Regions from separate parts of the Glycomyces sp. MUSA5-2 genome, predicted to be linked through region 1. Evidence: riboswitches for the same ligand, from Rfam matches in the RefSeq annotation. Region 1 holds a riboswitch; the other holds the start of a gene.
The links. A riboswitch is a leader RNA that binds a small molecule or an ion and turns the genes downstream of it on or off. The one in region 1 is predicted to bind cyclic di-AMP.
Positions count from the first base shown of each region.

Region 2: linked by a shared signal. The riboswitch ahead of WA640_RS18870 (C40 family peptidase) and the one ahead of WA640_RS02990 (C40 family peptidase) in region 1 are both predicted to bind cyclic di-AMP.

Region 1 covers NZ_JBAGKG010000001.1:620,753-635,107, forward strand. Annotated here, with positions in the region: gene WA640_RS02940 (hypothetical protein) at 1-249, shown strand, start outside; gene dapC (succinyldiaminopimelate transaminase) at 306-1,421, opposite strand; gene fdxA (ferredoxin) at 1,421-1,741, opposite strand; gene WA640_RS02955 (GNAT family N-acetyltransferase) at 1,840-2,754, shown strand; gene WA640_RS02960 (hypothetical protein) at 2,744-3,235, opposite strand; gene WA640_RS02965 (hypothetical protein) at 3,232-3,642, opposite strand; gene WA640_RS02970 (SulP family inorganic anion transporter) at 3,732-5,468, shown strand; gene WA640_RS02975 (heparinase II/III domain-containing protein) at 5,406-6,956, opposite strand; gene WA640_RS02980 (MerR family transcriptional regulator) at 7,053-7,709, shown strand; gene WA640_RS02985 (spermidine synthase) at 7,741-8,550, shown strand; cyclic di-AMP (ydaO/yuaA leader) riboswitch at 8,802-8,973, shown strand; gene WA640_RS02990 (C40 family peptidase) at 8,981-9,958, shown strand; gene WA640_RS02995 (sigma-70 family RNA polymerase sigma factor) at 10,041-10,991, opposite strand; gene orn (oligoribonuclease) at 11,601-12,233, shown strand; tRNA gene WA640_RS03005 (tRNA-His) at 12,291-12,366, shown strand; gene WA640_RS03010 (DUF1707 SHOCT-like domain-containing protein) at 12,415-12,888, opposite strand; gene WA640_RS03015 (DUF1707 SHOCT-like domain-containing protein) at 12,934-13,470, opposite strand; gene map (type I methionyl aminopeptidase) at 13,494-14,330, opposite strand; gene WA640_RS03025 (adenylate kinase) at 14,335-14,355, opposite strand, start outside.
Region 2 covers NZ_JBAGKG010000005.1:531,447-545,801, reverse strand. Annotated here, with positions in the region: gene WA640_RS18935 (glycoside hydrolase family 13 protein) at 1-1,371, opposite strand, end outside; gene WA640_RS18930 (LacI family DNA-binding transcriptional regulator) at 1,387-2,388, opposite strand; gene WA640_RS18925 (sugar ABC transporter substrate-binding protein) at 2,542-3,774, shown strand; gene WA640_RS18920 (ABC transporter permease subunit) at 3,813-5,357, shown strand; gene WA640_RS18915 (sugar ABC transporter permease) at 5,357-6,235, shown strand; gene WA640_RS18910 (hypothetical protein) at 6,321-6,722, opposite strand; gene WA640_RS18905 (hypothetical protein) at 6,719-7,330, opposite strand; gene WA640_RS18900 (alpha/beta hydrolase) at 7,441-9,234, opposite strand; gene WA640_RS18895 (hypothetical protein) at 9,250-9,624, opposite strand; gene WA640_RS18890 (hypothetical protein) at 9,795-10,190, opposite strand; gene WA640_RS18885 (hypothetical protein) at 10,205-10,387, opposite strand; gene WA640_RS18880 (heavy-metal-associated domain-containing protein) at 10,480-10,692, opposite strand; gene WA640_RS18875 (metal-sensitive transcriptional regulator) at 10,705-11,049, opposite strand; cyclic di-AMP (ydaO/yuaA leader) riboswitch at 11,259-11,404, shown strand; gene WA640_RS18870 (C40 family peptidase) at 11,414-12,352, shown strand; gene WA640_RS18865 (beta-N-acetylhexosaminidase) at 12,546-14,165, opposite strand.

The DNA.
Region 1 (14,355 bases):
GCCACGTGCCTGACGGACCTTCAGGCCGCGCTCGACGCCGGGGCGCCGATCCCGGCCGAGAGCCTCGACGAGTACGAGCAGCTGCCGCCGCTGCCGCTTCCGGTGCCCGGCGGCGGCGACGCGCCCGCGCTCCCCGACATCGGGGCGCTGGCGCAGACCTGCCAGGACATCCTCGCGACGGTGACCGGCGCGGCGCCGGACCTGCCGGTCGACCCGCCGGTCGACGTCCCGGCGATTCCGAAGGACTAACGGACGCACCGCGAAGGGGCCCGCAGCACACCGGCTGCGGGCCCCTTTCGCATGCGTCACTTCAGGCGCTGCGCGGCGTCCGCGATCGCCTCGTCGGTCGCCGTCAGGGACAGCCGCACGTGGCGGTTCCCCTTGGCGCCGTAGAACTCCCCCGCGGCGGCGAGGATGCCGCGCTCGGCGAGCCAGGCGACGGTGTCCCAGCAGTCCTCGTCGCGGGTGGCCCACAGGTAGAGGCCCGCGGCCGAGTGGTCGATGCGCAGCCCGGCGGACTCGACGGCGGCCCGCAGGACCTCGCGCCGGCGCCGGTAGCGCTCGCGCTGGTCGATCGCGTGCTCCTCGTCGTGGAGGGCGGCGATCGTGGCGCGCTGCACGGCCCACGGGACCATGAAGCCCGCGTGGCGGCGGATCTCCAGGAGGTCGGCGACGAGCGCGGGGTCCCCGGCGAGGAACGCCGAGCGGTACCCGGCGAGGTTCGAGCGCTTCGACAGCGAGTGCGCGGCGAGCAGGCCGGTGAGGTCGCCGTCGTTGACGCGCGGGTCGAGGATCGACACCGGCGGGTGGTCGTCGTCCCAGCCGAGCGTCAGGTAGCACTCGTCGGAGGCGATGACGATCCCCGAGTCGCGGGCCCAGCGGACCAGGCCGCGCAGGTGCTCGACGGAGGCGGTCTCGCCGGTCGGGTTCGTCGGGTAGTTGATCCACGCGAGGCGCAGGCGCGAGCCCGCGGCGTCGCGCGGGTCGGCGACGGGCGCGGGGTCGGCCTTCGCGAGGATCGCGCCGATCTCGTACGTGGGGTAGGCGATCTCCGGGTAGGCGACGGTCTCGCCGGGGCCGATCCCGAGCTGGAACGGCAGGTTCGCGACCAGCTCCTTGGAGCCCACGGTCGGGAGGACCGCGACGTCCTCGGCGACGCCGGTGTGGCGGTGCAGCCAGGAGCGCATCGCGGCGGCGAGGTCGGGGGGCCCGGCGACCGTGGGGTAGCCGGGCATCGCGGCGGCCTCGTGCAGCGCCGCCTGGATCGAGGCGGGCACCGGGTCGACGGGCGCGCCGACGGTGAGGTCGACGAGGCCGTCGGGGTGCGCGGCCGCGCGCTCCTTGTACGGGGCCATCCGGTCCCACGGGAAGCGCGGCAGCCGCCGCGCGGGCGACGCGCCGTGGAGGCGGCGCAGCGCCACTACTCCGCCTTCGGCGGAAGACCGGCCACGAACGGGTCGTCGTTGTCGATCTTGCCGACCTTGGAGGCCCCGCCGGGGCTGCCGAGGTCGTCGAAGAAGTCGACGTTGGCCTTGGTGTACGGCGCCCACTCGTCGGGGACGTCGTCCTCGTAGAAGATCGCCTCGACCGGGCACACCGGCTCGCATGCACCGCAGTCGACGCACTCGTCCGGGTGGATGTAGAGCATCCGGTTGCCTTCGTAGATGCAGTCGACCGGGCACTCTTCGATGCACGCCTTGTCGAGGACATCCACACACGGCTCGGCGATAACGTAAGTCACGAGTCGTCCTTCCTACGGGGCGCTGTCGGGCGGACTGCGCTGTGATGAGCCTAAAGCTTATTTCGGCATGCGGCTCGCAAGGATAGGGGTGCCCCCAGATGTTGGGACCGGAACACGTCGGCCGCCGGGTGGTGGTCCGGGTCGGCCTCGCCGACCCCGCGCCGGGGCGCCGCTACAGGGACGTGACCGGGGAACTCGTCGCCGCCGGGGACGTGTGGCGGGTGCGCACGAGGACCGGCGACGTCGATGTGTCCCCGGGCACGGTGGTCGCCGCGCGGGTCGTGCCGCCGAAGCCCGTCCCGTTCTCGGAGATCGTCGCCACCGAGCGGCTCCTGGCCGAGACGTGGCCCGCGACCGAGACCGCCGCGCTCGGCGGCTGGCTGCTGCGGGCCGCCGGCGGGTTCACCAACCGCGCGAACTCGGTCCTGGCGCTCACCGCGCCCGAAGGCGGCGTCGACGCGGCCGTCGCGGCGGTCGTCGACTGGTACGGAGCGCGCGGCCTGGTCCCGAAGTTCTCCATGGCCGGGCCCGTGACGCGGCGCCTCGACGACGAGCTGGCCGCGCGCGGCTGGACGTACGAGATGGAGACCGTCGTGATGGTCAAGGCCCTCAAGGGCACCCGCTACGACGGCGAAGCGGTGCTCACCGACGCGCCGAGCGCGGCGTTCCTCGCGCAGACCGACCGCGGCGCGGCCTCGACGGCGCCGCGGGTCTTCGGGTCGGGGCCCGGCCGCGCCTACGCCGAGATCTGGAGGGACGGCGCGCTCGCGGCCCGCGGGCGCGGGGCCGTCGCCGGGGACCTCCTCGCCGTCACGAGCATCGGCACCGCCCCCGAGTACCGGCGCCGGGGGCTCGGCACCGAGATCCTCGCCGCCCTCGAAGCGTGGGGCGCGGAGACGGACGCGGCGCGCGCCGCCCTCCAGGTGGAGGCCGACAACGCGCCCGCGATCGCGATGTACGAGCGGCTCGGGTACGCCGAGCGCTACCGGTACGGGTACCGGGTCAGGCCTTAGCGGCGGCGGCCTTCTTCGACGGGCTCGCCTTGCGCTCGAACGCGATCTTCGTGGCCTTCAGCTCGCGGCCGTAGCGGTCGACGCCGAGGGCCATCACGATGAGGAACCCCACCCAGCCCGACAGGGCCAGCAGCGCGAAGTAGATCGGGATCTGCGAGAACACGCCCTGGAGGTTCGGGTAGTCCACGCGCGCGATGAGCGGGTTGACGAGGACGGCGAACAGGGTCGCGACCAGGAAGATCACGAGCAGCTCGCCGGTGATCTCCTGGCGGCGGCGCCGCACGCCCCACCAGATCCCCGCCGCGATCGCGACGGCGGACATCGCGCCGAACGTGTACAGGCCCACGAGGTCGCCGATCGCAGTGCCCTCGCCCCACACGTTCGAGGCGATCCGGCCCGCGAGGTTCGCGGCGATCAGGCCCAGCGCGAAGCCGTAGATCGACGGCCAGTGCGGCATCAGGAGGCGGCTGAGGAGGGTCACGGTCGGGACTCCTTCGGGGCAGAGGGGGCTTTGCTCGGTCTGGGACGAAAATACCGCCACAGCGCGACGGCGATCCCGGCGGTACCGGCCAGGAGCAGCGCGTAGCCGTTGAAGCCGCTGGTGATGACGAGCGACCCCGCCGACGTCGGCATCGAGGCGGTCAGGACCACCGCGAACCACGCGAGCGCCGTGAGCAGCGCGCCCCACCGCGTCCCCGTCCACCACACCGCCAGCGCGGCGAGCGCCCAGTTCCCGGCGAACGCGAGCGCCCCGGCGAGCGGGACGGCGATCCCGTCCCAGTAGGTCGGGACGAGGAACGATTCGATCAGGGCGGCGAGGGCCGCCGCGGCCACTGCGACGACCGCGCCGCCGACCCGGACCGCGGTCTCCAGACCTCTCTCACGCACGGTCGCGATCCTACGGCAGCAAGCGAAGCGGGCGCCGCCCCGGCGCGTTGGAGGCGTCCTCCCGTACCACCGGACGGGACAATACGCTCATGACCACGATACGAGAGACAACTGCCACGAAACGCCGACGATTCCGACAGCTGTTTCCCGAACGGTCCGACTTCCAGCACCTCGGCCGCCACTGGCACACCGACCTCCTCGCCGGGCTCACCGTCGCGGTCGTCGCCCTGCCGCTCGCGCTGGGGTTCGGGATCGCCTCGGGTCTGGGGGCCTTCGCGGGCCTCATCACCTCCATCATCGCCGGGGTCGTCGCCGCGCTCCTCGGCGGCTCGAACCTCCAGGTCACCGGCCCGACCGGGACGATGGCGGTCGTGCTCGTGCCGCTCGCGGCCACCCACTCGCACACCGGCGTCATGCTCGTGGGGGTCATGGCCGGGCTCATGCTCGTGGCGCTCGCGCTGACCGGCGCGGGCCGGTACGCGCGGTACGTGCCCGTCCCCGTGGTCGAGGGCTTCACCGCCGGGGTCGCGATCGTCATCGCCGTCCAGCAGCTGCCTTCAGCCCTGGGGATGCCACCGCAAAACGAGCACATGCTCACGGGCGCATGGGATTCGCTCCACGCGTTCGCGGTGCGCCCGGACTGGGCGCCGGTCGGCGTCGCCGCCGGGGTGGTCGCCGCGATCCTCCTCGGCTCGCGCCTGCACTCGCAGATCCCCACGCCGCTGCTCGCGGTCGTTGCCGCGACCGCCGCGGTCTGGTTCGCGGACCTGGACGTCGCCGTCATCGGGTCGCTGCCGCGCACGATCCCGGCCCCGGAGGCCGGGTTTCTCGCGTTCGCCGCGGAGGCCCCGCAGCTCGTGGCCGCGGCCGTGGCGATCTGCGCCCTGTGCGCACTCGAATCGCTCCTGTCGGCCACCGTCGCCGACAACATGACCGTCGGCAGGCACCACAATCCGGACCGGGAGCTCCTCGGGCAGGGCGTGGCGAACCTGGTGACGCCGTTCTTCGGCGGCATGCCGTCCTCGGGGGCGCTCGCGCGGACTGCGGTGAACGTCAGGTCCGGCGCGGCCGGGCGCCTCGCGTCGCTCTCCCACGCGCTGGTGCTGGCGGTCATGATGCTGGCGCTGGCGCCGCTGGTCGCGCACATCCCGCTCGCGGCGCTCGCGGGCGTGCTCATCGCGACGTCGATCCGGATGATCGAGGTCGGGTCGATGCTGGCGCTGGCGCGGTCGACGCGCGCCGACGCGGCGGTCATGTGGCTCACCCTCGGCGCGACGGTGGTGCTCAACCTGGTGTGGGCGGTGGCGATAGGGATCGCGCTGGCGGGGCTGCTGGCGCTGGGCCGGATCTCGCGGTCGGTGTCGGTGGAGGAGGAGCCGATCGACCACGGCGACCACCACGACGAGGAGGCGGCGCTGCTCCACGAGCACATCGTGGCGTACCGGCTGGAAGGGCCGCTGTTCTTCGCGGCGGCGCACCGGTTCCTGCTCCAGCTCTTGGACGTGGCGGACGTGCGGGTGGTCGTGCTCCGCATGAGCCGGGTGTCCACGATGGATGCTTCGGGGGCGACGGTCCTCGCCGACGCGATCAAGCGCCTGGAGCACCGCGGCATCGCCGTGTACCTCTCGGGGCTGGAGCCGGTCCATGCGAAACCCCTTGCGGCCCTGGGGGTCCTGGAGCCGCTGTGGCAGCAGGGGCGGCTGTTCGAGCACACGAAGGAGGCGATCGCGGCCGCGCGCCGGCGCCTCAAGGCCGACGGGCTCCTAGAGCAGCTCGAAGCGGAGGCGCGAGGGCTCGGCGGGGAGGCCGAAGCGGAGCGCCCATAGGCGGTCGGCGACGCCGCGGTGGTCGGCGGTGTCGACCGAGTCGACCACCGCGTCCTCGGGGTTGACGCCGTGGAGGATGAGGGTGCCGCGCTCGCCGGTCCAGACGGCGCGGTCGCCTTCGAGCTCGGGCCTGATGCGGCTGACGAACGTCTCTGTGAGCTCGGGTCCGAAGTCGCGCAGCGAGATCCCGTCGTCGGTCCAGGAGAACTTGCGGATGAGCGCGCCGTCGCCGTACGCGTCGACGTACACCTCCAGGCCCTCGGGCCCGTCGACGAGCTCGGCGCGCGAATCCTCGCCGGGCTGCTGCGCGGCGCCCTCGACGGTGGGCACGGAGTGCCACGCGGCCGAGGGGTGGACCTGCTCGTAGCGCTCGTCGCCGAAGTACGCGGCGGTGTACTCCCCGGCCCCGGCGTCGCACAGGAGCTGCTCGCCGTCGACGGCGATGATGAACGAGCCGAGGTCAAGGTGGTTGTGGGGCTCCTCGTTGTAGCCGCCCTTGACGGCGAGGGCCCACATGCGGCGCCCGAGCTGGCGGCGCTCGACGAACCAGCCGACCTCGGGCAGGAGGGTGCGGGCGGGCGCGATCTCCTCGGGGAGGGGGCGGCCCCATTCGAGGGTGCGGGTGAGCGGGGCCCAGCGCGCGCACTCGTCCTCAGCGAAGGTCTGGGGCCGGTCGGCGGCGGGCAGGTCCGCGCCGAGCCGGTCGTGGAGGCGGGTGAGCAGGCCCGCGGGCAGGAGCGGGTCGGCGTCGGTGTCGCCGAAGGTGGCGAACGAGCCGGGGTAGAGCTGGGCGCGGGCCGGGAACGCGGCGATGGCCTCGTTGCCTTCGAGGAGGTCCTCGCCGGTGGCCTCGCGCCAGGCCTCCGCGAAGTACGTGAAGTACCCGAAGCCGTAGATCCAGTAGTAGACGCCCTCGACGCAGCCGCCGTCGGGCCCGAACGAGAACAGGTAGCTCTGGAGCGCGGGCAGGACCCGGCCGCGGATGACGTCGGTGTCGTACCCGAGCGCGAGGGCCGCGAGCCCGGCGGCGCCCGCGCACACGGCGGTCCAGTTGGAGATGCGCAGCTCCCACCAGAACGGGAACTCCGACTCGAAGAACGGGTCGAGCACGCGCTCGCGGATCTCGGCCTCGACCTGCTCGGCGCCCTCGACGTCCTCGCGCAGCCGCAGGATCTCGGCGAGGGTCTGCGCGGTCTCGCACGCGAACAGGTCGACGCAGGTGCGCGGGTCGAAGTCCTCGCCCCAGTGCGCGGGCAGGGCCCAGGACCGCTCCTGGCAGACGTCCTTGACCAGGGAGGAGAGCGCGGCCCCGTCCCCGGTGATGGCGAGCGCGGCGAGGTGGCGGCGGCGCGCGAAGTACTGCACCTCGTAGGGCAGGCGGCGGCCGGTCGCGGCGAAGTCGTCGGCGAGCGCCGGGTCGAACGCGGGCACCGGCCCCGCCGCGATCTCGCGGAGCTCTTCGAGGAGGGCCGTCCGAAGGTCGCTCATGGGACCAACGCCTTTCCGGTGGGGTGGATTCGGGCAGGGGATCCGGCCGCGGCTCAACGGTAACGCGGGCGCGCTTTCCGTCATAGACTCCCTCGTATGCGCATCGGCGAGCTGTCGGAGCGGACGGGCGTCCCGGCCGCGACGATCAAGTACTACCTGCGGGAGCACCTCCTCCAGGCGGGCGCGCACGGCGAGGGCAACACCGTCGAGTACGGGCCCGAGCACGTGCACCGGCTGACGCTGATCCGGGCCCTCTCCGAGACCGCGGGCCTCTCGGTGGCGCAGATCGGCGAGGTGCTCACTGTGCTTGCGCGCCACCCGGAGTCGGCCTTCCAGGCCCTCGGCGCGACGCTTGCGGCGACCCACCGCGACCCGACGTTCTCCCTCGCCAGCGAAGGGACGACGGAGGCCGCGGAGCGCACGGTCGACCAGCTGCTGAACGAGTACGGCTGGGCCGAGGTGGCGCCGCCCATGTACCGCGACGCGATGGTCACGGCCCTGACCGCGTTCTACCGCTTGGGGAATCCCGACCCGCAGGAGGTGCTGGGGCACTACGCGGACGCGGCGGCGGCCCTCGCCTCGGCCGACATGGAGGCGATCGCGGAGGCCACGAAGATCGAAGGCGTCGACGTCGAGCAGGCGGTCACCGCGACGGTCCTCGGCGAGACGGTGTTCGCGGCGCTGCGGCGGATCGCGCACATCGCCGCGTCGGCGCGCACGCAGGCGAGCCAGGGCCCTTCGGGCACAATCTAGGACGTGCTCCCCGAACCCGAACGGCCCCGCCATGCCTGACGCCCTCCGTTTCGACCGCGACCCCGGCCGCCCGAACCTGCTCCACCTCGTCTACGACGAGGTCGTCCAGGCGACGATCGACCTCGACGACCCGTCCTACCTGGACGCGGAGTACATGCAGCGCATCGCGTACCTCGTCGACGCCGCCGCCGAGCGGAAGCGGCCGCTGCGGGTCCTCCACCTCGGCGCGGGCGGGCTGGCGATGGCGCGCTACGTGGCGGCGACCCGGCCCGGCTCGTACCAGCAGGCGGTCGAGACGAACGAGGAGCTCATCGAACTCGTCCGGGCCGAGGCCCCGCTCCCCCGCGGCGTCAAGGTGAAGATCCGCCGCACCGACGCGCGCGAGGCGATCGAGTCGGCGCCCGACGCGAGCTACGAGCTCGTCATCACCGACGTGTACGACGGCGCGCGGGTGCCCGCGCACGTCACGAGCACCGAGTTCCTCCACGGCGCGAACCGGGTCCTGCGCCCGGGCGGGCATTACGCGGTGAACCTCTGCGACGGCGGCCAGATGAAGTTCCTGAAGCCCGCGCTCGCGGCGATGCAGGAGGTGTGGCCGCACGTGGCGGTCATGGCCGAACCCGCGGTGCTGCGCGGCCGACGCTTCGGCAATGTCGTGGCCGCGGCCTCGGGCGCGGAACTCCCGATCGCCCAGCTGCGCCGCCGCTGCGCGGGCGCCGCCTTCCCCTGCCGCGTCGTGGAAGGCACCGAACTGCGGGAGTACATCGCGGGCGCGCCCCCGGCCACCGACGCCACCGCGATCAAATCCCCGCCCCCGCCGAAGTCCCTCCGGAGCTTCTGAACCGTCCGGGCGGACGGTCCAGCCCGAGGTCGGCCGTTCGGACAATAAAGCCGCAGGATAGTGGCCCTGTCTCCCGTCGCGTCACGACTGTCCGGTCTCGATCGGTGAAGACGCTCACACAGGACTTGGCGATGCGGGTCACCCTGGACTAGCGTCGGCGGCTGTTCCGGTCGGGTCCTCAGGGCTCCCCCAGAGACCCACCCGTCCGGACCGCCGAGCCGCGCAGCGCATGACGCCCGTTCCTCCCGGTGCAGGGCGATACACCGCAGCGCGGGCCGGGGACCCAGCCGCGCCGTTCCCCCCGCTGCTCGAACGAGCACAGCGACGGCGCAGGGGTGAATCCCGCCGAGACCCTACGGCGGGTAGGGCACCTTCCCTGCCCGAACCCGACAGCTAACCCGGTAGGCGGCCGAGGAAGAAAGGCCACCCGGTGGCTCAGACCTGCACAGACATCGACCATCGTTCGCGCGCGAGCGCGATCCTCCGCCGCGTCGCCGCCTACACCGGCGTCACCGTCGCCACCGTCGGGCTCGTGACGGCGTTCGCGGGCAGCCGCGCCCACGCGGCCGACGACATCGACTACGACGCCGCGTCCGCCTCCGAGATCCAGGACCACCTGGAGGACCTCGAAACCGAGCGCGACACCACCGCCGCCACCATCACCGGACTCCAGACCGACCTCGCCGCCGCACAGGCCGTCATCGACGCCGCGGCCGCCGACTACGGCTCCTCCGACGTCCAGCTCACCTACGTCACCGCCGCGGTCGAGTCCGCCGACGACGAGCTCGGCGCGAAGGTCTCCTCGCTCGTCGAGTACGCGCAGGAGCAGAGCGACAAGTACGCCGAGGCCCAGGAGGCCACCGAGACCAGCGAGACGCTCACCGCGCAGATCGCCGACCTCACGACCGAGGTCGACGGGCTCGACGCGCAGATCGAGGAGGCCCAGGCCGCCTACGACGAGGCCGCCGCGGCCGAGGCCGAGGCCGCCGCCGCGGAGGCCGAGAGCGAGTCCTCGTCGTCCTCCTCCTCTTCCTCGTCCGGTTCGACGGCCGAGTACAGCGCCGACGCCGCGACCGCCGCCGTCCAGTTCGCGAAGGACCAGCTCGGCGAGTCGTACGTGTTCGGCGCGGCCGGCCCCGACACCTGGGACTGCTCGGGCCTGGTCACGGGCGCCTACGGCGTCTCGGGGATCTCCCTGACCCACTCGACGTGGGCGATCTGGGACGAGACCTCCGCGATCGGCCGCGACGACCTGAAGCCGGGCGACCTGGTCTTCTACAACGGCCAGAACCACATGGCGATCTACATCGGCGACGGCCAGGTCATCCACGCGCCCAAGCCGGGCGACGTCGTGAAGATCTCCGACCTCGACATGGGCATGTCGATCGACGGCTACCGCCGGGTCTGACCCGCGCCGTGAGGCCGCAGGGCAAGACGGAGGGCCGGGGCTTTCGCCCCGGCCCTCCGCCGTCGTCTCAGCGCTTACGCCTTCAAGCCGCCTCGGCCATGACCTGGTCGTTGGCGAGCTCCTTGAGGCGCGCGAGCGCCTGGATCTCCAGTTGGCGGATGCGTTCGCGCGACAGGTGGAACCGGTGCGCGACCTCGGTGAGCGAGTGCTCGCGGCCGTCTTCGAGGCCGTAGCGGGCCTTGACGATGCCGGCCGAGCGCTCGTCGAGGTGGTTGAGCATCATCTCGATCCGCTGCCGCTCCATCCCGGCGAGGACGACGTCCTCGGGGCTGGGCTCGTCGGAGTCGGCGACCAGGTCGCCGAGGTTGGTGTCGCCGTCGTCGCCGATCGGCGTGTCGAGCGAGACGGTGTCCTGGCTCCAGCGGATGAGCTCATTGACCCGCTCGACCGTGACGCCGAGCGCGGCGGCCACCTGGTCGGGTTCGGGGTCGCCGCCGAGCTCGCGGGTGAGCTGGCGGGTGACGTTGCGCATCCGGTTGACGTCCTCGACCAGGTGCACCGGCAGGCGCACGGTGCGCTCCTGCTGGGCGATCGCCCGGCTGATGGCCTGGCGGATCCACCACGTGGCGTAGGTCGAGAACTTGAAGCCGCGCGCGTAGTCGAACTTCTCGACCGCGCGGACCAGGCCGGTGTTGCCCTCCTGGATCAGGTCGAGCATGGGCATCCCGGAGCGGACGTACCGGCGGGCGATCGACACGACCAGCCGCAGGTTCGCCTTGATGAACTGCTCCTTCGCGCGCGCGCCGTCCTCGATCAGGCGGCCGAGCTCCTTCTCGGAGGCGCCGCCGAAGGTCTCCCCTTCACCGAGCAGGTGCTTCGCGAACAGACCCGCTTCGACCGCCTTCGCCAAGTCCACCTCGGCGGCGGCGTCGAGCAGCGGCGTCTTCGAGATCTCGTGCAGGTAAACGCCTACAAGGTCTCGTTCCTCAGCGACCTCTTGGGTGGTGAGGGTGGGTGTGTCAGTAGTATCCACGCTCAAGGTCTCCTCCAGCTTCCTCGTCCCCCGACACCGCGTGAACGGTGTACCAGTTACAACGACCGCTTCGTTGCGTGGAATTCCGTGCCCCGGTGTTCGATGCGCCACGGTTACGAAACTGATGCGAACGGGTGCCCTTGCGGGCGTTCGCGCAATCCCGTCGTCCGGTCTCGCGGGCTATGCTCGGTTCACGGCTCCTGTCACTGGGACGGGCGCGGGGATCGTTCATGATGCCTCTGAGACGGAGATCACCTCACCGGCGTCGCGGTGGGGCGATCCGATTCCTGGTCACGGTATCGTCTCCGGCCTGCTTCATCGCAAACCTTCAATCTCTAGGGGTACACGCGCCTTACCTTGAAAAAGTTGAGAGATCATCTCTTTGCGGCCCGAATCACTCGGTTTCCGGCCGGGAAGGCGGCGACGCTCTGATATCCGCACCATAGCGGACGGTAGCGGTGACAAGCAACACCATTCTCAGCTGTTGATGTCGGATTCCGAGCACCCCTCGTTCCTCTCAGTCTGCGCCTCCCCGGGCCGCCGCGGGCCGCTTCCGAGCCCGTGACTCGAAGATCACGCCCGTGACCGGCGGCGCGTAGAGTTGGCCGGGTGACAGAAGAACGCCTTGTGTGGGTCGACTGCGAGATGACCGGTCTCGACCCGGACGCCGAAGCCCTCATCGAAATCGCCGTGCTCGTCACCGGACCGGACCTGACCCCCCTGGACGACGGCATCGACATCGTGATCGCGTGCGACGAGGCCGTGCTGGGGAACATGGGCGCGTTCGTGGCCGACATGCACGCCAAGTCCGGCCTCACCGACGAGGTGCGGGCCTCGCGGATCAGCCTCGCCGAGGCCGAGGACCAGGTCCTGGAGTACGTCAAGCGCTTCGTCCCCGAGGCGCGCACCGCCCCCCTGTGCGGCAACTCCATCGCCACCGACCGCACGTTCATCACCAAGTACATGCCCAAGCTCGACGCGCACCTGCACTACCGCATGATCGACGTGTCCTCCATCAAGGAGCTCTCGCGGCGCTGGTACCCGCGCGTGTACTACAACCAGCCGCCGAAGGGCCTCGCCCACCGCGCGCTCGCCGACATCAAGGAGAGCGTGCAGGAGCTGGAGTACTACCGCCGCACCGTGTTCGTGCCGCTGCCCGGGCCCACGAGCGAGGAGGCGAAGGCCGCCGCCGCGGCCCTGGTCGAGTCGCCGGGTGAGACCGCGGACACCCAACCCCGTTGACATCACGCGCATGCGGGTGGCTATTATTGTCCCCGGCTTCCTTGTTGAAGCCCGATGGTGGTCGTAGTTCAGCTGGTAGAACGCTTGGTTGTGGTCCAGGAGGTCGCGGGTTCAAGTCCCGTCGATCACCCCATCTGAAAAAGCCCCGCGGCTCGCGCTGCGGGGCTTTTCGCTTGTCTTGTCAGCGGTTCCGCTTGCGGCGCAGGCGCTCCCGGCGCTTGCGCTCCTCGGCGGGCCGGATGATGAGGCGCTCGGCGAACGTCAGGGCCGTGCCGATGACGGCCATCGGGACGATGACCCAGATGGGCCAGAAGTAGATCGGGCCGTCCGTGAGGGCCTCCACGACCGCCCACACGCCGACGTTGATGCCGATCGGGATCGAGAACCCGAACCACAGCCACTTGATCCAGTCGGGCGTGCCGAGCTTCTCGGGCTCCTGGGAGTCGAGGATCCGCTGGTACGCGGGCAGGTCCGCGAGGACCGCCTCGGCGTCGCCCACGGTCTGGGCCGCGAGGAGCACGTCGACGCGCTTCTCGTACTCGTCGAGGTCGATGTACCCCTGGTCGACCGCCGCGCGGAGGATCTCCGTCAGGGCGCCGCGCTCGGGGTTGCCGATCCGCATCGTGCGGTCGCCGTACCGTTCGAGGGAGGACATGTGGGGGCTCCTTGGGATGGGTGTTCGCAGGGGCTGCCGGGGGCGTCAGTGGGAGGTGCGGCCGTGGTGGCCGCCGTGGTGGCCGTGGCGGTGGCCCCGGTCGCGGCGGTCCTCGTCGTCGTCCCCGTCTTCGTCGTCGTCGCCGAACCCGAGGTTGACCACCTGGACGACCGTGGCGATGCCGAGGCCCAGGATGGGCCAGATCGGCCAGAAGTAGCCCGGCTCCCCCGAGCCGATCCAGGTCGCGGCCCAGACGGCGGTGCAGATCGCGCCCACGGTGACCAGGCCGCGCAGCGCGGGCACGCGCCTGATCCAGCTCTCGCGGCGCTCGGGCCGGGCCGCGGGCGCGGCGGCGGGCGCCTCGGCGGCCGGGACGACCTCGCCGACCTTCGGGCGGCCGCCGGGGAGGTCCTCGAAGATGAGGTCGAGCTCGGCGTTGGTCTTGGCGCTGTAGGCGGCCAGGGACCGCTCGTCGAACTCTCCGAGGTCGATGCGCCCTTCGTCCAGGGCCGCGCGGAGCTGCGCGATAGCCTCGTCGCGGTCGGCGTTCGAGATGCGCAGCTTGCCGTGGTCTTCGGTCACGAGGCCATTATGGCATCGGAGTCCTATTCACCGCGAGCCGCGCTCGCAGCGAGTTCGCCCAGTTGTTCGACGCCGCCGTCGGGGGCCGTCAGGACCCACACGCCGTCCTCGCACAGCGCGATGGTGTGCTCGGTGTGGGCGGCGACGGAGCCGTCGTCGGTGACGATGGTCCAGCCGTCCTCCAGCTCCGCGGTGTCGGGCGAGCCGAGGGTGACCATCGGCTCGATCGCCAGGGCCATGCCCGGGCGGAGCTTCGGGCCCTCGTTCGGGCGGCCGTAGTTGAGGATGTGCGGGTCCTGGTGCATCTCGGTGCCGATGCCGTGCCCGCCGAAGCCGGTGACGATCCCGTACTCGCCCGAGTGCTCCACGGAGTGCTCGATCGCGTGCGAGATCCCGCCGAGGCGCTTCGACGTCGCCGCGGCCCGGATCCCGGCCCACATGGACGCTTCGCACGCCTCGCGCAGCGCCCGCAGCTCGGGGGCGACCTCGCCGACCTCGATGGTGATCGCCGCGTCCCCGTGCCAGCCGTCGACGATCGCGCCGACGTCGACCGACAGCAGGTCCCCGGCCTTGAGCACGGCGTCCTCGGACGGGATGGCGTGGACGACCTGCTCGTTCACCGACGAGCAGATCGAGGCGGGGTAGGGCCCGAAGCCGATGTCGTAGCCCTTGAACGAGGGGACCGCCCCGGAGGAGCGGATGACCTGCTCGGCGATGCGGTCGAGTTCCGCCGTCGAGACGCCGGGGCCCGCGGACTCGCGCATGGCCTGGTGGACCTCGGCGACGACGAGGCCGGCGGCCCGCATCTTGCGGATCTGCTCCGGGGTCTTGTACTGGATCCGGTCGCGACGGCGGAACACGCGGCTACTCCGCGGCGCCGATGGC
Region 2 (14,355 bases), on a different contig from region 1:
CCAGGTCAGGCCGGTGGCCTTGTGCGCCTTGCGGAGCGCGATGGCCGAGCGGTAGAACTCCAGGGTCGAGCCGGGCACGCCGTCCTCGGCCTCGGCCGAGAGCGCGCCCCAGTCCGCGGGCTGCGGGAGCCAGGAGCCGCCCGAGCCGAAGCCGAACGAGGAGCCCTCGCGGGTCCACGGCAGCGGCACGCGGCAGCCGTCGCGGCCGATCTGGGCGCCGCCCGTGCGGAAGAACGTCGGGTCCTCGCGGACCTCCGCGGGCAGGTCGAGGACCTCGTTCAGGCCCAGCTCCTCGCCCTGGTAGACGTACACGACGCCCGGAAGCGACAGCAGCAGCTGCGTCGCGGCCTTCGCGCGGGCCAGGCCGAGCTCGCCGCCGCCGTAGCGGGTGACGTGGCGCTGCACGTCGTGGTTCGACAGCACCCAGGTGCACGGTGCGCCTACGCCCGCGTTGTTCGCGATCTCGGAGTCGATGGCCTTCCGGAAGTCCGCGGCGCTGAACGGCGCGAGCACGAGGTCGAAGTTGAACGCCTGGTGCAGCTCGTCGGGCCGCAGGTACAGGGAGCGGCGCTCGGCCGAGTCGGTCCACGCCTCCGCGACGAAGATCCGGTCCCCGTCGTACTCCTCGATGATCGGGCGCCACGAGCGGTAGATGTCGTGCACGCCGTCCTGGTCGAAGAACGGGGCCTGCGTCGTGCCGATCATCTCGATCGTGCCGTCGCCGCCGGTGTCCGGGAGGCCCGCGGCCTTGACCATGCCGTGCGCGACGTCGATGCGGAAGCCGTCCACGCCCCGGTCGAGCCAGAACCGCAGCACCGACTGGAACTCGGCGTGGACCTCCGGGTTGTCCCAGTTCAGGTCCGGCTGCGAGGCGTCGAACAGGTGCAGGTACCACTGCTTGCCGTCAGCGGTCTTCGTCCACGCCGGGCCGCCGAAGATCGACTGCCAGTTGTTCGGCGGCACCTCGGGATCGACGACGTCGCGGAAGTGGTAGCGCTCTCGCTCCGGCGAGCCGGGTGCCGCAGCGAGCGCGGCCTGGAACCACGCGTGCTCCGAGGAGGTGTGGTTGGGGACGAGGTCCACGATGAGGCGGATGCCCGCGGCGTGCGCGTCGGCGAGCATCCGGTCGAAGTCGTCGAGGTCGCCGAAGCGCGGGTCGATGCGGCGGTAGTCGGACACGTCGTAGCCCGCGTCCTTCTGGGGCGAGGCGAAGCACGGCGACAGCCACACGGCGTCGACGCCGAGCGCCGCGAGGTAGGGGATCCGGGAGCGGATGCCCTCCAGATCGCCCATGCCGTCGCCGTCCGCGTCGGCGAAGGAGCGCGGGTACACCTGGTAGATGACCGCGTCGCGCCACCAGTGTTCACTCATCGGGGGGATTCCCTTTCAGTCTTCTCGGGGTGCCGCACCGGTGGACCCGCGTACGACCAGTTCGGGCCGGAACAGGTATTCCGACGACGGGGTGGGCTGCCCGGCGATCTCGTCGAGCAGGGCCCGCGCGGCGGCGGTGGCGATGTCGCGCACCGGCTGCCGCACGGTCGTGAGCGGGGGGTTGGTGTGGGCGATGAGCGGCGAGTCGTCGTAGCCCACGACTGAAAAGTCTTGCGGGACGTTGAGGCCGCGCTCCTCGGCGGCGCGGATCGCGCCGAGCGCCATCATGTCCGAGCCGCAGACCACGGCGGTCGCGCCGCGGTCGATGAGGCGCGACGCGGCGGCGTGCCCGCCCTGCTCGCCGAAGAGGGTCAGCTCGATGAGCTCGGGGCCGACGTGCTGCATGGCGGCGCGATAGCCGGAGATCTTGCGGCGCACCGGCCAGTACCGGTCCGGGCCCGAGACCAGGCCGATCCGCTTGTGGCCCAGGCCGGCCAGGTGCTCGACCGCGATGCGGGCCGCGACGGTGTCGTCGCAGGAGAACGAGGCGGCCTCCACGCCCTCGGGGTGGCCGGTGACGAAGGCCACCGGGAGCCGCTTGTCCTTGAGCTCTTGGTAGCGTTCGGTGCTCGCGGCCGTGTCCGCGTGCAAGCCTGAGACGAAGATGATCCCGGCGACGGCCCGCTCGCGGAGCATCTCCACGAACTCGTCCTCCGAGACCCCGCCGGGGGTCTGCGTGCACAGCACCGGGGTGTACCCCGAACCGGCCAGGACGTTGGAGATCGTCTGCGCGTAGAGCGGGAAGATCGGGTTCTCCAGTTCGGGCACGACCAGGCCGATCAGGCCGATGGCGTGCTTGCGCAGGGCCTGGGGGCGTTCATAGCCGAGCACGTCGAGGGCAGTGAGGACGGACTGTCGGGTCTGCTGACCGACCCCGGGCTTGTCGTTGAGCACCCGGGACACCGTTGCCTCACTGACCCCGGCCTGCCGGGCGATGTCAGAGAGTCGAAGCCGCATGATGACAGACTAGCCTATCTGAAAGTTGGCAACAGTTTGGTTGCAAGGCTTTCCTGATTCTGAAACATCTTGCTAATGTCGTAGGACGCCGGGACGCGAGTCCCGCACCAGCGGCCCCCGCCCCGGGGCCCCTCAATGAGGAGAAAAGAAGACATGCGCAGAAGGACCCTGGGTATCACCGCCGTCTCCGCCGCCGCCCTCGGTGCGGCCGCCGCCTGCGGCGACGACTCCGACAGCGGCTCGGCCACCGGCACGGAGTTCTCCGGCGAGCTCGTCATCTGGGCCGACGAGACCCGCACCCCCGTGCTCAAGGAGTTCGTCAAGGACTTCGAGACCACCGTCGGCGTGAAGGTCACCGTCGAAGAGCACGTCGACACCCTCCGGCAGGACTTCCTCACCGCCGCCGAGCAGGGCCAGGGCCCCGACATCGTCGTGGGCGCCCACGACTGGGCCGGGCAGTACGCCGCCGCCGGCGCCGTCGCCCCCATCACCCTCACCGCCGACCAGCAGTCCGCCCTCAACGAGACCGCCGTCAAGGCATTCACCGTCGACGGCAACCTCTACGGCGTCGCCTACGCCCTGGAGAACCTGGGCCTCATCCGCAACACCGCGCTCGCCCCCGAAGCGCCCGCCACCTTCGAGGAGCTCGTCACCGCCGGCCAGGCCGCGGGCACCGACGAGGTCCTCACCATGGAGGTCGGCGTCGACGGCAACGCCTACAGCGCCTACCCGCTGTTCGCCTCCATGGGCGGCTACCTGTTCAAGGACGACGGCGCGGGCAACCTCGACCCGAGCGACGTCGGCGTCGACTCCCCCGGCGGCGTCGCCGCGTTCGAGAAGTTCGCCGAGCTCGGCGCCTCGGGCGTCCTCAAGACCACCTTCGACGCCTCCAACGTCATCCCGTTCTTCGTCGACGGCAAGACCGCGTTCATGATCTCCGGCCCCTGGGCCCTCACCGACGTCCAGGGCGCGGGCCTCGAATACGAGGTCACCGCCATCCCCGGCTTCGAAGGCCAGGGCCCCGCCTCGCCGTTCCTCGGCGTCCAGGGCTTCTACGTCGCCTCCGGCGCCAAGAACGCCGTGTTCGCGCAGGAGTTCGTCACCAACTACGTCCTCACCGAGGACCTCCAGCTCAAACTCGCCGAAGCGGGCGGCCGCCTCCCCGCGCTCACCGCCGCCGCCGAGTCCTACGCCGAGGGCAACGCCGACGCGCAGGGCTTCGCCGCCGCGGGCGAGAACGCCGTCCCCATGCCGAACATCCCCGCCATGGACTCCGTCTGGGAGCCCTTCGGCCGCGCCGAGGCCGACGCCATCGACGGCACCACGCCGGGCGCCGACGCGGCCGCGACCGCCGCGCAGACCATCCGCGACGCCGTCGGCGCGTAGCGGCCCCGGCCAGTCCCCGAGCGAAGGAACGCGCAGCAGTGCTCGACCAACGTGCCCAGACGGCCGGATCCACCACCGCCGCAGGCCAGATCACCAAGATCGCGGTGCTCGCGGCGGTGGCCGCGCTGGCCGTCTGGGCGGCGCTGCCGCTCATCGGCGCCCGGGCCTGGTGGGGCCTGGCCGTCGAGGCGGCCGTCGTCGCGATCGTCTTCTACACCTACCTCCAGCGCCGGTCCATCCCCCTCAAGTACCTCGTCCCCGGGACGCTCCTGCTCATCGCGTTCCAGATCGCGCCGGTCGTCATGACCGCCGGGACCTCGTTCTCCAACTACGGGGACGGGCACCGGACCGACAAGGACGGCGCGATCGAGGCGATCATCGCCGCGGGCGTCCAGCAGACCCCCGGCGGCGCGAACTACCGGCTCGCCGTCGGCGAGTCCGCCTCCGGGGAGCTCACCCTCCTGCTCACGGACACCGCCGACGGGTCCACCTGGGCGGGAACGGAAGAGGGCCTCACCGAGCTCGACGGCGCGACGGTCGACGCCTCCGGCGCGATCACCGCCGCCCCCGGCTACACCGTGTGGGACCTCGCCGAACTCAACGAGCGGCAGGCCGAGCTCGCCGAGCTGGCCGTCCCCACCGGGCCCGAGACCGGCATCAAGGTGCAGGGCCTGTCGGCGTTCGAGGGCACCTCGACGCGCTCGTACGACGAGGGCTGCGACTGCATCACCGACTCGGCCACGGGCACCGTCTGGTACGCCGACAACGAGGAGGGCAGCTTCCTCACCGAGGACGGTCAGGCCGCGCTCGTCGGCTGGCGCGTCAACATCGGCTTCGACAACTACCTGTCCGTCATCACCGACCCGGACATCCGCGGGCCGTTCCTCGGCGTCTTCGCCTGGAACGTCATGTTCGCGGCCGGGTCCGTCCTGTTCACCTTCGTGATCGGCCTCGGCACCGCCATGGCCCTGAACAAGCCGTCGATGCGCGGCACCAAGGTGTACCGGACGCTCATGATCCTGCCGTACGCCATGCCGTCGTTCGCGATGCTGCTGGTGTGGGCGCAGATGTTCAACCGCGACTACGGGCTCGTCAACGAGCTGTTCGGGCTGAGCGTCAACTGGTACGGCGAGACGTGGGCCGCCCGCGCGATGGTCCTCATCGCGAACACGTGGCTCGGCTGGCCGTACATGTTCCTCATCTCCCTCGGCGCGCTCCAGGCGCTCCCGACCGACTCCCTTGAGGCCGCGAAGATCGACGGCGCGACGGGCGTGACGGCGTTCCGCAAGATCACGCTGCCGCTGCTGCTCATCGCGCTCACGCCGCTGCTGATCTCGTCGTTCGCGTTCAACTTCAACAACTTCAACGCGATCCAGCTGCTCAGCGGCGGCAACCCGTTCCCCGCCGGCGAGTCGGTCGGCGGCACCGACCTGCTCATCACGTACGCGTTCCGGCAGGCGTTCGGCGCCACCACCGCCGACTACGGCTTCGCCAGCGCGGTCAGCGTGTTCATCTTCCTGATCGTCGCCACGATCTCGGCGGTCATGTTCCGGACCACCCGCAGCCAGGAGGACGTGTACTGATGGCGACTGTGAAGCGGCGCAAGCGGCCGGGCTGGATCGCCGAGTTCGGATGGCGGCACCTCGTGGCCGTGGCGGTCCTGGTGTTCGGGCTCGTGCCGATCCTGTACGTGGTGTCGGCGGCGTTCAACCCGAAGGGGACGCTGTCGGCGACGAGCCTGCTTCCCACGGACTTCTCGCTGGTGTCCTTCGACCGCTTGTTCTCGGACCCGAACATCCCGTTCGCGTCGTGGTTCGCGAACTCGCTGATGATCGCCGTCCCGGCGGCGTTCATCTCGATCCTCATCTCCTCCCTTGCGGCGTACGCGTTCAGCCGGTTCCGGTTCCGGGGGCGGCGGCCGATGCTGCTGTTCCTGCTGCTGATCCAGATGTTCCCGGCGTTCCTGTCGGTGGTGGCGCTGTACCTGATCTTCGGCGCGATCGGGGAGTTCTACCCGGTGGCGGGCCTGAACACGAAGCTCGGGCTGATGCTCGTGTACATGGGCGGCGCGCTCGGCGTCTCGACGTGGCTCATGAAGGGCTTCTTCGACACGATCCCGAAGGAGCTCGACGAGGCGGCGACGATCGACGGCGCTTCGCACGCGCAGATCTTCTTCGGGATGATCCTGCCGCTCGCGGCGCCGATCATCGCGATCTCGGGGATCCTCGCGTTCGTGGGCACGATGAACGACTTCATCCTGGCGTCGCTGTTCCTCACCGACCGCCCGGAGATGACCCTCGCGGTGGGCCTCAAGACCTTGACGGCCGACAACTCGCCCGCCTCGTACTTCGGCATCTTCGCGGCGGGCACGCTCCTGACCTCGATCCTCACGGTCGCGGTCTTCATGAGCCTGCAGCGCTACATCGTCTCGGGCCTCACCGGCGGCGCCGTCAAGGGCTAAGACCCTGCTCGACACGCGCCCTCCGGGGCGCACCGGGCCCGGACCAGGGGGAGCCTCCCTCCCCAGGGTCCGGGCCTGTTCGCGTTCAGGGCCGCTCGCACCAGGCTTTAGAGGCGGGATGCAGGAGCAGCGCGATCGCGACGAGCAGCGGGAGTCCCCAGAGCGCGAGCCAGATCGCGAAGAACGGGAGGGCCTTCAGCAGGAGTCCGCCGAATACGACGAGGCCCGCGCCGTTGAACACGACCAGGAATCTGCGGGCGGTGTTGCTTCCCGTCCACAGTGCGGCCGAAGGCCATAGGACGGCCGCGAGCCACAAGACCGTCAGGAACGCGAACAGGGCGAACGGGGGCTGGAACGCCATGCATTCCACTTCCGCGTCCGGTCCGCACCGGGTCTGGTTGTATCCGCCGATGATCGTGACCGGCCAGGGGATCTGAAGGATCACGGCCGCGACCACGACCTTCCACGGGCGACGGTCGGCGCTCACAGCAGGTCTTCGTACGATTCCGGCGGCGTGAAGGGGACGAGCGCGCCGATCGCCTGGGCGTCCGCGAACGGGTCGACGGCGGCCGCCTGGTCCGTGGGGATGCCGTCGGGGAAGTAGTCGCCGACGAGGTCGTTCTCGCTCCCGGGCTCGATCCCGCCGACCGGAGGGATGTATTCGATCTCGCTCGGATCGCTGACCGGAACGCAGCCGGACTGGATAAACAGCACAACGATGCCGGTGACGGAGTACCAGAGGTTGATCCCGTCGTCGCGGACGGCCACGAGTTCGCGGTCGAGGCGTTCTCCTCGGGTCGTCTGGGAGTCCTCGGTGACTTCGTTTCCCTGCCCGGTCCAGAGGTCGCGCAGGACGTCGACGTACTCACTGCGGACACTGTCGGTTCCGGAATCCTCGATGGAGAACTCGTAGCGGATTTCGACGGTCGTGTGTTCGGGGTCGTCGATGCCGTCGTGGCTGCACGGGAGTTCGGCCCAACTTCTGCGGTGGAATCCGGGGAAACCCGGAAGGGCCGCGGCGGCTTCCGAAGCGGCGGTTTCCATCGGGGCGTACGCCTCGGCCTGGGTGTACTCGCTTTGCGGGGGTTGATTCACATCGTCTCCTGGATCGGAACATGCGGCGAGCGCCAGCACGGCGGTCGCCGCCGTTGCAGCCGCTCGCAGTGCGGGATGCACGATCCCGCGTTCTGTCGTCGTCATGGATGTCAGCTCCCGGATCCAGTGATGATCTCCGCCATCGTGGTGCGGCCGGTCTGGTTGGTGTCGTTCCAGTAGGTGCTGTGGTTGTTGTCGGTGGCCCTTCCGAAGTCGCTGTGGAAGCTGTTCGCTCCGAATGCCTCGTCGTTCGGATCCATGCCGTGTACCGCACCCCAATTGATTACATCGAGGGTGTTCGTGGTCGCGTAGACGTTGCCCGCCCCTACGCCGAGGGCGTCAGCGGTGTCGACGCTGACCCCTGGGGAGGCTACGAGGACCAGGTTGTCGGCTTCCACGCCTTCACTGGCCGCCGCCGTTCCGATGACGGTGGTTCCGTAGGAGTGACCTGTCAGGGTGAGATTCGAGGGTTCATCCTCGGCAGTGGCGCGGATGCCCTGGGTGAAGGACTCCAAGTCCTCGGCGGCGCCTTCGGCCCATTCGCTCTGCGTCGCTTCCGGCATGACCGAGTCGGGTGCGTCGTACCCAAGCCAGAGGACTGTCGCGGTCGCTTCTTCCGGTGCCATTCGCCAGGCGTCGTAGGCCATAGTCTCGGTGCGGCCCATGAGACCGCCTGACGCGCCGCCGAGATCTGCGGTCGTGCCCGGTACGTAGGCGTTGACATTGTCAGCGGTGTCGGGGTTGCCGATGGACACGATGGCCTGGCCGCTGCCTTCCGTGCCGAATCCGAGGAGGTAGTAGGGCTGCCCGGTCTCGTAGTACGAGGCGGGATTCCCTTCGTCGTCGGTGATCCTGTCATGCAGGGAGGCAAGGTCGTCGCGGTCCCGCTGCAGTTCGGCGAGTTCTGCTTGGAGCGCGTTGTAGTCCACCGACTCGCCTTCGTCGTAGCCGCGGGCTCCGGCGAGCTGGGCTTCGATGGCGGCGATCTGGTCGTCGAGGCTGTCGATCTCGTTGTCGAGGTTGGTGCGGTTGGCGGTGTCGCGGGCGTCGGTGGGGATGCCGTCGGTGGGGCCGACCCATTCGGGGTGTTCGGCGATGAGCGCTTCGCGCTCGGCGTCGGTGAGGTCCTCCCACCACTGGTTGACCTGTTCCGGTGACATGTCGGTGTGGCCGTTGGCGATCGCCTCCATCTCGGCGGCGGTCTCCTCGGTAAGGGCGGTCTTGTAGTCGTCGATGAGGTCGTCGTAGGTGGCGCCGAAGTGGGGCGGCAGTTCGGGCGGGTTCTCGCGCATGGTGGAAAGCGCGGCGGCCGCGTCGTCGTCGGCGTCGTGGGCGCGGGACATGATGGCGCGCAGCCAGTCCTGGTACTGCGCGCACAGCTCGTTCGCGGAGTCGTACAGGTCTTTGACCCTGCCGAGCGCTTCGGCCTGGCTGAGAAGGTCGTACCAGCCGGAGGACTTCTCCATGCCGATGCGGTCGCACAGCCACTGGGGCGGGTCGAGCTGCACCCAGATGGCCTGGTGGAGGCCGGCGCTCGGGTTGACCTCGTATTCGTGCGGGCCGCCTTCGATCTCGAAGTCGTGGTCCTCGATGAGGGAGGCGAGTTCGCGGAGCTCCAGCTGCTCGGCCGCGAGCGCGTCGGCGGCTTCGAGCATGGTGGTGGCGATGCGGATGGTCGCGTAGTCGGACAGGTCGTCCTCGAAGCGGCCGCCGATGAGCCCGATCTGCTCGCGGACCAGGTCCGCGGTGTCGGACTCGTAATGGTCGGTGCTGAGGTGCCCGTCGACGACGTCGGTGCGGAGCCGTTCGGTCTGCTCGACCATGGCGGTGGCGTAGGTCGTCCACAGGTTGCCGACGTATCGGAGGTTCGCGCATTCGAGGTCGCGGAGGTCTTTCCAGGACATGTCGCTCATCGGCGGCTACCAGTCTGGTCGGGACGAGGCGTGCTCGTTGGCGCGCCCCGGGTAGCGGTCGTGGTCGGCGAGGGAGGCGAAGTCGCCCGCGTTGTAGTCGTCGACTTCGACGGCGGATTCGGCGCAGACGGCGAGGTATTCGCCGGTGTTGCCGCACAGGGCGGTGAAGCCTCCGGCGCGGTCGGACTTCCACCATGCGGCGGCCTCGGCGAGCGCGGTGCCGATCGCCAGGTCGGCGTCGGCGAGCGACTGCGCGGTCTCGGCGGTGTCGTCGACGAGGTCGGCGGTCTGCCGGTCGACTTCGGCTTCGATGTCGAAGAGGATCTCCACGGATTTGTGGACTTCGTCGGGGGCGATGCTGAAGACGTCAGCGCCGGGCACGGGCGGGCCTCGGGGCGTCGGAGGTATAGGGCATGTTGTACGGGTCCGTTCTGGCCGTGGGGTTCGGTCAGTGACAGGTTACTCGCTCTGTGCTGATTCGTGGGTGCATGCCCGGCTCGTGGGGGAGACGGGCGGTTTGCGGTGGGCGAGTTCTCCAGTGCCCCAAGGGGTCAGACGTCGCGGCTTTCGATGAGTTCTCGGAGGAGGCCGACGGGTTCTTTGAGGTCGGCGTACTCCTCCAGTTCGATGACGCGGGACTGGAGCTGTTCGAGGCCGAAGGCGACGACGGCGATGTCCTCGGCGGGGGATTCGAGGAGGTCGATGACGCGGTCCATGAGTCGGAGGGCGTCGCCGAGCGTGCGGAGGTCGTCGGCGTTCTGGGTGCGGGCGCCGGGCTGGGTGTTGAGGGTGACGGCGTCGGGGTCGTCGACGGCGGGGCGGCGGTCGCCGGTGAGGCGGTCCCAGTTGGCGCGGCGCTCCTCGTGGAAGCGGGCGAGTCCGGCGCGGAGCAGGACGGCGCGGGCGACGAGTTCGACTCGTTCGCCGGGCGGGAAGGCGGCGGCCATTCGGGGACCGCCGCTCAGGACCAGTGCGGGGGGCGCTCGGCGAGGAGGTCGAGGTCGCGGGCGGAGAGTTCGCGCCGGGTGCGACGGGGGGCGGGGGCCTCGCCCCAGCCGCGGTCGGTGTCGTCGGAAGTCTGGTCCGGGAGCACCGAGAAGTCCTCGTCGAGTTCGACGGAACGGTCGTCATCGGAGACTGCCATGCACCGACTGTACGTCAGGGGGTCCCGCCGGGTGCAACGGCGAGGCCCTGAACACCCGGTGAACGGGTGGTCAGGGCCTATGGCGCGGGTCCTTATTCGGCGACGCCGACGAGCTCGTAGTCGGCCTCGTCGACCGCTTCGCGGACCTGGTCCTCGGCGAGGGCGGCCTCGCTGGTGACGGTGACCTTGCCGGTGTCGAGGGCGACGTCGACGCCGGAGACGCCGGGGAGGGCGGTGAGTTCGGACGTGACGCTGCCGGCGCAGTGGCCGCAGGTCATGCCCTTGACGACGTAGACGGTTTCCATGTGGACTCCTTGTCAGGTTCTGAGCAGGCGGGCCACCGCGTCCGAGGCTTCCTTCACCTTGGCTTCGGCGGCGGTCGGGTCACCGGAGGTCTGCGCCTCGGCGACGCAGTGGGCCAGGTGGCCTTCGAGGAGGTTGATGGCGACGGCCTGGAGCCCCTTGGTGGACGCGGAGATCTGGGTCAGGATGTCGATGCAGTACTGGTCGTCGTCGACCATCCGCTGGATGCCGCGGATCTGGCCTTCGATGCGCTTGAGGCGGCGCGTGAGCGCGGCCTTGTCGCCGTGGTACCAGTAGTGCTCGTGCCCGCTTCCGCTGTCGTCGGCCTCAGGGGCGTGCGCGGTGTCGTCGCTAGCCATGTCGCTTCCCTCCAGTCGTCAGTGTATACCCCTGCGGGGTATTGCGGCAACTGCTCGTCAGCCTTGAGCAGCGGCCCGTAGTATTCCGTGCCATTGTGCGAGAAATTCTCCCCCCGGCCTTGTCTGGACTCATATCGGCCTCTAACGTGAACCCGTCGCGTCGGAAACTCGGGGGCACCCCGCACCCGCCGCGCGGCACCGCCGAGTCGGCCCGGATCCCGCCGGGTTCGAGCCGGGGAACCAGCAGTCGGCCGCGTGCAGGGGTCGACGGGGTGAATCGCATGCACGCGTAGGGCGACCCTTCCTTCCGCCCGAACCCGACAGCTAACCCGGTAGGCGGCCAGAGGAAGGAGCGCATCCCTTGGTGCGTACCCGGCGTATCGCCGCCGCCGTCGTGGCCGCGGCACTGGTCCCCGCGACGGCGGCCCTGTTCACGTCCTCGCAGGCGTCCGCGCAGACGAGCGAGGAGATCCAGGCCGAGATCGACGCGCGCCACGCGGACCTGGAGAAGGTCATCGAGGACTACAACGCCAAGCGCGAGGAGCTCGACGACGCCAACGCGCTCATCGCCGAGATCCAGGAGCAGCTCCCGGCGCTGGAGACCGCGGGCCTCGCCGCGCAGGACCGGATGGCCGAGATCGCCTCGACCGCCTACACCGGCGGCGACTTCGCGATGGTCAACTCGGTGCTGGCGGGCGACCCGTCGGACTTCGCCGACCGGCTCATGTACCTGTCGAACCTCTCCGACGCCGAGAACCAGGCGCTCCAGGACTCCCTCGCGCAGATCGAGGAGCTGGAGACCCGCCAGGCGGAGCTGGAGGCGCTCCAGGAGAGCGCCGACGAGATCCTCGGCGAGATCGAGGAGCAGCAGCAGGAGATCGAGGACGAGATCGACTCCCTCGAAGACGAGTACGCCGACGCGTACGCCGAGGAGAACCCCGAGCCCGACTGGGGCGACTACTCGGGCGACTCGGCGGTCGTCGCGTTCGCGTACGACCAGCTCGGCGACGACTACGTCTACGGCGCTTCGGGTCCGGACGAGTGGGACTGCTCGGGCCTGACGCAGGGCGCGTGGGGCGCCGCCGGCGTGAGCCTCTCGCACAACACCGCGATGCAGTGGGACGAGACGGCGCGCATCTCCCGGGACGAGCTCCAGCCGGGCGACCTCATCTTCTACAACGACCTCGGCCACGTGGCGATCTACATCGGGGACGGGCAGATCATCCACGCCCCCAACTCGACCACCGTGGTCAAGATCGCCGACATGGACGTCATGTCGATCGACGGGTACGGCCGCCCCTAGCGGCCGCGTCCGTCACCGGCCGCGAGGCCGGGCGCCGAACTCCCCGGCGGCGGCGCGGGCGCTCCCGATTGCTGACCCTGCTGCTGACCCGCAATAGCCCCACCGCCGCCGGGGACCACCCCATCGTAAAGAAGCCCTTGCGAACCGCTCCGGCGGCCCGCAAGGGCTTCTCACATTCCAGTCGGGGGCGAGGTCAGTCGACCTGGTGCTCCTCGAACGTCCAGTCGTAGCGGGCCCGGCGGCCCGTGCCGCCGCGCTGCCAGCGCTCGGGGCCGGTGGGCGGCCGGTAGTCGATGCCCATGGCGTGCAGGCGCTCCAGGTGGTCGGCGAGGCGGTCCTGCACGGGGTTGGCCTCGCGCACGGCCATGCCGGTCCAGCCGACCTCGGCGAGGACGGACAGGCGCGGGAACGCCGAGTACTCGACGTCGCGGGGGGTCGGCAGGTACTCCGACCACAGCTGGCACTGGATGCCGAGGACCCGCTCGCCGTCGACGCCCGCCGGGACGGGGTCCCAGCCGGCGACCTTGTCCACGGTGGTCAGGCCGTGGATGCGCAGGGGCTCGGCCGGGTCGTCGCTCTCGTAGTGGTCGTAGTACGCGTACGGCTCGGGGGAGGCGACCACGAGGTGGCCCGCGGCGATGGCCTTCTTGACGTAGGCCTCGTTGCGCCACACGTGGACCACGGCTTCGGCGGGGGCGCCGCCGTCGAGGATCTCGTCCCAGCCGATGACCCGCTTGCCCATGCCGGCGAGGTGGTCGCAGAACGCCTTGGTGAACCAGGCCTGGACGCCGCGCACGTCCTCCATGCCCTCGCGCTCCATGAGCTCGCGGGCGATCGGGGAGGACTCCCACTGGGTCATCGGGACCTCGTCGCCGCCGATGTGGACGAACGGGCCCTCGAAGACCTCGCCGATCGCGGTGTACGCCTCCAGGGCGAAGTCGAGGGCCGCCTGGGTCGGCTCCAGGACCTCTTCGAAGACGCCGAACGTCGGGGAGACGGGCTTGTCCTGTCCCGCACCGAGTTCGGGGTAGGCGGCGAGGACGGCGCGGGCGTGCCCGGGGAGGTTCACCTCGGGGACGATCATGATGTGGCGCTCGCGCGCGTAGGAGGCGATCTCGCGCAGGTCGGGGACGGAGAAGATGCCGCCGTGGGGGGTCGGCTCGTATCCGGCGGCCTCGTCGCGGGCGTGGCCGATCTTGGTCTCGGCGCGCCACGAGGCGATCTCGGCGAGCTTCGGGCGGGAGGGGACGTCGAAGCGCCAGCCCTGGTCGTCGGTGAGGTGGAGGTGGACGACGTTCATCCGGTGCAGCCAGGCCCGGTCGATCATCTTGAGCACGAAGTCCTTGGGCTGGAAGTGCCGGACCACGTCGATCATGACGCCTCTCCAGCGCAGGCGCGGCTCGTCGTCGACGGCGACGAGCGGGACGACCGGGTCGGCGGCGGGGGCCTCGCGGAGCGCGTCGGGGGGCAGGAGCTGGCGGAGGGTGGCGATGCCGCGGGCGATGCCAGCAGGGTGGGCCGCGGCGAGGTCGACGCCGTCGGCGGTGACGTCGAGGCGGTAGGCCTCGGCGGCGGTGGTGAGGTCGTCGGGGCGTTCGCCGTCGAGGCGCAGGCGCAGGACGCGGCCTTCGGAGGCGGGGTCGGCGACCGCGAGCCGCAGGCCGGTGCCGCGGTTGAGGAGGTCGGACAGGAGCCAGGCGAGCGGGTGCAGCTCGGGGTCGGCGGCGATGGCGTCGAGCGTGCTCAGGTCGAGGTCGCCGTCGGCGAGGACGAGGTGCTGCGGTTGCGGGATCAGCGAGATGCGGCGCTGCATGGTTCGGGGGCTCCTGTGGTCGAGGTGCAGTTGTCCGGTCCGGCGCCGCCGGGGGTTCGGCGGCGGGAACCGGTTTCCGCGGGGGCGGGCCGGTCGGTACGGCGACGCTCCCACGAATTAGTTCAGTTTATTTATAATATAGGACCGCGCCGCGGTCGGCCAGTGCATCGAGCGGGGAAACCCGCCCGGC